One region of the Tepidibacter aestuarii genome, then DNA from elsewhere that is predicted to be linked to it. Evidence: riboswitches for the same ligand, from Rfam matches in the RefSeq annotation. Region 1 holds a riboswitch; each other region holds the start of a gene.
What was found. Region 1 has a riboswitch for S-adenosylmethionine ahead of M2214_RS14995 (Na+/H+ antiporter NhaC family protein). Riboswitches for the same ligand answer to the same signal wherever they lie in the genome.

Region 1 (2,209 bases):
ATGGCTTCGGATTTACCTGAGTTATATTATTTAGATTTAAATAATGATGATAAAAAGGAACTAGTTGTTATATTAAGTGAAGGAAGGGGAACAGGTAGCTGGATTAGAAAAGTTCATATTATAAATTGTGAAGAACTCACAGAGTATAAAGTTAAAAATGCTTTAGAGATAATTAAAGACAACGTTGAGACTAAAATATTATCTAAAAAAGAAGTAGCAATAAAAATAAATGATATTATTTATAGTATAAAAATAGGGACTATTCCTAATGAGTTTTTAGGAACTAACCCTAGTGAAGTTTTAAAAATTTACTATACAGATTATATAGATTATTACTTGATAGATAATAAATTAATAGTGGATGTAGGAGTTGAGACTGAGTCTTTAAAGTACCTAGGATATATTATTATTGATTATTCTTTTAAAGATGGTGAATTTAAGGCTAATAAAATAATATTTGAGGGGAATGATACTGTAACTGTAACAATTCACAAATTAAATAAAACAAAATAGCTATTTTGTTTTATTTTTTTGTCTTTATAGATATAATAAATTTTTATTAGTTTGTATTATTTATAATGTTGACAATATAGAATGAAAATGATAATATTAATTAAGTGAAAATGACTATTAATAACAAGGAGAAATGTTATGAGAAGACTTAAATCAATATGCTTGCTTGCAGTTATTACTTCGTTATTTGCAACAGGCTGTGCATCAAAGGAAGTTAGTGTTATAAATGAAGGAAATACATACAAAAATGGAACTTATATAGGTGAAGGAGAAGGTAATAGTAGTAACATAAAGATCGAACTAACTATAGATAACAATAAAATAGCAGATATAAAAATGCTTTCGCAAAATGAGACTGCTGGATATGCAGATAAAGCATTTGACGGTATAAAGAGTCAAATATTAGAAAATGGTAAAAGTGAGGTTGATAATGTAACTGGTGCTAGTAAGAGCAGTGAAGGTATAAAGGGTGCTATTCAAGATGCACTTCAAAAATCTCAAAAATAATTTCTTGACAAATTTACAATATGATTGTATCATTAGAGAATAAGAAAATTAAATAAATTTTTACTTCTTATCAAGAGAGACGGAGGGAATGGCCCTATGAAGTCTCGGCAACCTTCAAACACGGTTTGAAAAGGTGCCAAGTCCAACAAAGCTTGTAGCTTTGAGAGATGAGAAGATGATGATAGTTTAAGTTTGGCTATTAGAGTCTTCTCGATTTAGGGAAGACTCTTTTTTATATTTAAGTTAAATACATAGTATAAAAAAAGTAATAACTAAATCGCTTTAGAACTATACTACATTAATTTAGTGAAGGAGTGTATACTATGAACAAAAAAACAGGAAATCCTTGGGCATTATTACCTTTGGCAGTATTTTTAATTATTTTTATAGGATCTGGAGTTATAACTAATGATTTTTATAAGATGCCTGTTATTGTAGCTTTTTTAATATCAGCAGCTGTTGCTTTATTTATGAATTCAAAAGAGAGTATATCTACTAAGATAGATGTATTTTGTAAAGGTGCAGGAGAAAGTAATATTATACTTATGGCAATTATATTTATATTAGCTGGAGCATTTGGAAATGTAGCAAAAGAAATGGGAGGAGTAGATGCTACTGTAAATTTAAGCTTATCTATTCTACCTGAAAATCTATTGATAGTTGGATTATTCATTATTGCATGTTTTATATCTTTTTCAATGGGAACATCTGTAGGAACTATAGTAGCACTTGCACCAATTGCTATAGGAGTTGCTGAAAAGATATCAATCCCAACTGGATTAGCGCTTGGGGCAGTAGTTGGTGGTGGAATGTTTGGAGACAATTTATCTATGATTTCGGATACTACTATTGCAGCTATTAGAACTCAAGGTTGTGAAATGAGAGATAAGTTTAAAGTTAACTTTATTATAACTTTACCAGCAGCTATTATAACTGCAATAATTCTAGGAGTTATAACATCTGGAAATCAACTTAGCTTAGATACTGAATATACTTATGAAATAGTAAAGGTATTACCGTATTTATCTGTACTAGTGGCAGCTTTATTTGGAGTAAATGTATTTATAATATTAGGTGGAGGTATTTTATTTGCAGGAGCTGTAGGTCTTTATTATAAATCATTTGGATTATTTGGATTTATACAGGCTATAGCCACTGGAATTTCTGGAATGGAAGATTTAGCTATGAT
Region 2 (2,209 bases), 360 kb from region 1:
TAAATCTCCTACATTCAAATCACCATTTTCAGGGTGCAAATATAAGGAGTAATAACCTTTGTTTCTCTGATTAATTACTCTGAAATCCCTCAGTCCTTCGAAACTTTTATTTGTACCTTCACCTAATTTATTATCTAACTCTACATCCGATTTAAATTCTATATAGAGATCTTTCTCTGACTTCACTTTCTCTACATACACCCTGTACTTTTCTGTAAAGGCCTCATTACCTAAACGGTATTTAATAAACCTGATCCTTGCTTTATTCCTGTTTGTTCTGTCCCCTTCGTCTTCAAACAACCTTTTCATGGCTTCAATATGATACAGTATCTCTTCTTCTGGAATAAATGCTTCTAACTTCAGGGCTATATCTGGAACACCGCCCAGACCGCCACCGCCATACAATTCAAAACCTCTTCTTCCGTCTTGAATTTTAGCTATGAAACCTAGATCGGATATTGTTGCAAAAGCAGTATCCTTTGGTGAGTTTGAGATTGCAATCTTATATTTTCTTGGAAGTTTCGTCATTCCCTCCATTTGCAAGATAAATTCAGTTGCCTTTTTCGCATGTTCGTTAACATCAAACACTTCTCCTACCTCTACTCCTGATAAAGGTGAACAGTTAATATTTCTTATGGCATTCCCCCCAGCGCCTTTGCCAATGAGACCAAGAGGTGTCAGTACTTCAAATATCTCAATTGTATCCTCGATACTCAATCCGTGGAACTGAATATCCTGACGGGTTGTCAGATGGATTTCCCCACCAGAGAACCTCTTTGCTATTTCAACAACCGCTTCTAGTTTTTCCTTAGTGATGATGCCCGAAAATATCCTTGGCCTTACCATGAATGTCCCTTCGCGTTTCTGAGCATATACCCCCATAGGCGATGCATAATGCTTAAACTCTTCAAAAGGTATTTCCCCGCCTATGTAGGCTTTCGCTTTTTCGATGTAATCATATTGAGCATTTATTATGCCTTTCGGTATTCTAACCATTGTTGCCTCCTTATTTTCTATTTATAAAAAAGCACTCCTTATTTTTACCTAAAGAAGTACATGAGTGACTCATCTTTCAGCAAAATTATTAACTGCAGGAATTAGCACGTGACTGGCAGTTCTCCAACTGACAGTTGTTGCTGGACTTCATAGGGCCTATTCCCTCCGTCTCTCTTGATAAGTAATTATTTTCAATTTTTAATGTGCAAATGTTAATCTGACATGCATATGAATTCTCGTATTTTTCAGCCAGTTCAAAAGCTTTGTCAATTGTACCTTTCACCCCCTTTGCGCCAGGAGTCAATACTAGTTCCACCCCTAAAGCAGAAAGTAGATTTCTTCTTTCTACACTCATAGTATCAGTCATTGTAAGGATAAGTTTATACCCCTTGGATGCAGCAACAAAAGCAAGTCCCACACCAGTGTTGCCACTTGTCGGCTCAATTAGCACTGTTCCTTCCTTAATCAAGCCTTTCTCTTCACCATCAATAATCATTGCATAGCCGACTCTATCCTTTACACTTCCAAGTGGGTTGAAGTGTTCCAATTTTGCAATAATTTTACCACCTATATTATTACTATTATTTTTAATTATTACTATATGGATACTCAGGATTAAATAATACGTTGTATACTTACAAACTGTTTACACTCACCTTAATTTTGAATTTTATCATTTTGATATTAATTTATTTTTAATTATATTCTCTTATTATGGCTTTTTCAAGTATTTTTTATCATTTTGATATTTTTTTATATATATAATTTATTATACGTAGTCTCTAAACATACTTCTTTAACAATTATAGGTGACTATACCTATGTCAAAGACCAGATAGTCTATGAATCATCCAATAAAAACGATATCAACCCTATTCCTATAAAAAGAGGTACTAGTAAAAAATCATATCGATATTTTTATCATATTGATATATCATATTGATATATTGCATTTATATAATCATCATAAATTCCATATATTTACTAGAAATTATTTAAGAAGGAATTAATATGAAAACTATAATTAGGGAAATAAATGTTATTAAAGAAAAGGACCCAGCAGCTAAAGGTACAGGAGGATGGGTAGGCAATGATAAAATAGTTGCTATCTGATTAGCTGTGAAAAGAGGAGTAACTATGCATGGCTTTGCCTTTAATTTTAATACAAATGCACATCATTTCAAGCTTGTAGTGCTCTGTAGAATACAAGCCA
Region 3 (2,209 bases), 940 kb from region 1:
CTCTTTATATGCGAATGTATCTCTTTTAATATTTTAATTTTTTCTGTTTTACAATCTTTATCAAGTCTATCTATGAGTTTATTAGGAACATCTATTCCTGGAACATTATTATTTAGATACCTTGCAAACTTTACTGACTTTAAAGGCATGAGTCCATACAATATTGGAATATCTATATGTTCAACTTTTTTTGTGAATTTTTCTAGTTTTTTAATGTCAAATATAGGCTGAGTTTGAAAGAAGTTTACTCCACTTTCTATCTTTTGGTGAAACTTATCTATCTCTTTTTCTAAATCATCGCTACATGGATTTACTACTCCCCCAATAAAAAAATCAGTTTTTTCTTCTAATTTATTACCACTAAAATCAAATCCACTGTTTAACTTAGATACAACTTGAGTAAGACCTATAGAATCAGTGTCAAATACTCCTGTTGCATTTTTGTGATCTCCAACCTCTGGTTTATCTCCTGTTAATGTTAATATATTTTTAACACCTAAGGCATTAGCTCCTAGTAATTCTGATTGGATAGATATAATGTTTCTATCCCTACATGCAAAGTGAAATATAGCTTCAAGATCAAGCTTACTTTGTATTATGTTTCCTAAAGCTATAGGACTCATTCTCATATTCGCCATAGGATTATCTGGTATATTAACTCCGTCTATTAAGTGAGCTAATTTTTGTATCCTATCTACCTCAGATTGTGAACTACCCGATTTTGGTGGTTCTATCTCTATAGTGGTTACAAATTTGTTTTGTTTAATTTTTTCCTTCAATGTCTTCATGTTAATCCTCCCTATCTTATTAAGATCAAAGAGATAAGAGTCCTAATAAACAAAAAAACCTCTTTCAACTGAAAGAGGTTACAATCCATAGAAAACTTATCTTTCAGCTAATTAGCTGCTGGATTTAGCACCGATGCACATTCGTGCCGGTTGCCGAGATTTCACTGGGCCAGATCCCTCAATCTCTCTTGATAAGAGTTTATTTTGTTTTTTTACATACTATATCATCTTGAAATATATGTCAAGTGTTTTTCAGAATATTTTATTCTTTTTAATAATTTATCTATACTTTTTAAGACCTTCTTTAAAAGCATTAATAGTATCTTCATTTTCATCTAATCTATATACCCTTGCCGGATTCATGTTGCTATCCCAGTCGATTCCGTTCCACCATATAGCAACCTTTATGTTTTTGAAATATTTAATATTCCTAAACATTTCGTCCATCCATTTTACTTTATCTCCTCCCACACTATTACATCCAAACTCTGTAATCATAAATGGTTTATTAAAGTTTTTAATATATTCATTATAAAGAGGTATATATATTTCATTAAAATTTCTCCACTTTTCCCCTTCATAATATGTTCCAGCATTATATCCTGTAAGACCTATTATATCTACATACTCGTCTCCAGGATAATAATTCAAGCAGTTATTCCACTTAAAATCCGGAAAAGATACATCATGTGGATTCCATACCCAAAGGACATTGTCTACTTCATTAAACTCAAATATCTTATATACATATTTATATACTTCTTTAAATATGTCTGTATCCTTAGAATAATAGTAACTAGAATATGTACACCAATCTCCATTCATCTCATTATTCAACCTAAACATTATAGGATGGTTAAATTTTTTTATTTTTTTTGCATAATCATTTAGAAAATCATCGTATTTGCCATTTAATATATCATACATAGCAGATGGATTATCTTGTTTATCTAAATACATAGTTTGAAGTGTTAACAATACATATCTATCATCATTGTATGCATTTAATATCTCATCCATAGGGAAAGATTTGCTAGAAAAAGATTGATAGCTAACTAAAAATTTAAAATTATAATCTAGCTTTTTTTCAAGAGAATTTAGAAAATCAAGACTTTTAGGAGCATTCTTTTCAAAAATTCCCCATTTCAATTCTTTGTTTTCTGAAAAATATTTTTCGTAAAACAGCATAGTTTCTTCATTTAAATTTCTATTCTTTAAAGCTTCAAATGTTTTTAAATGACTACTTCCATCTAAAATCTTAAAGCTACTTATAATCTTCATATAATCTCTAGGATGCTCAAATGGTTTTGATGATTTAATAATTATTGTATAAACTTCATTTTCATTCTTTATAAATTCTGCACTTACATAATAGTTTTTATCATTTTTTAATTTTGAAAGCTTTTCACGCCTCCACTTTA

Region 2: linked by a shared signal. The riboswitch ahead of M2214_RS13395 (nitrite/sulfite reductase) and the one ahead of M2214_RS14995 (Na+/H+ antiporter NhaC family protein) in region 1 are both predicted to bind S-adenosylmethionine.
Region 3: linked by a shared signal. The riboswitch ahead of M2214_RS01915 (methylenetetrahydrofolate reductase) and the one ahead of M2214_RS14995 (Na+/H+ antiporter NhaC family protein) in region 1 are both predicted to bind S-adenosylmethionine.

Annotation. Positions count from the first base shown of each region.
Region 1 is NZ_OW235315.1:3,085,547-3,087,755, reverse strand. Features, by position in the region: gene M2214_RS15005 (hypothetical protein) at 1-513, shown strand, start outside; gene M2214_RS15000 (FMN-binding protein) at 652-1,020, shown strand; SAM riboswitch class I at 1,085-1,194, shown strand; gene M2214_RS14995 (Na+/H+ antiporter NhaC family protein) at 1,344-2,209, shown strand, end outside.
Region 2 is NZ_OW235315.1:2,721,795-2,724,003, forward strand. Features, by position in the region: gene M2214_RS13395 (nitrite/sulfite reductase) at 1-996, opposite strand, end outside; SAM riboswitch class I at 1,063-1,180, opposite strand; partial or broken gene M2214_RS18370 (pyridoxal-phosphate dependent enzyme) at 1,238-1,612, opposite strand; gene M2214_RS13405 (lipoyl synthase) at 2,116-2,209, shown strand, end outside.
Region 3 is NZ_OW235315.1:396,600-398,808, reverse strand. Features, by position in the region: gene M2214_RS01915 (methylenetetrahydrofolate reductase) at 1-788, opposite strand, end outside; SAM riboswitch class I at 882-986, opposite strand; gene M2214_RS01910 (glycoside hydrolase family 26 protein) at 1,068-2,209, opposite strand, start outside.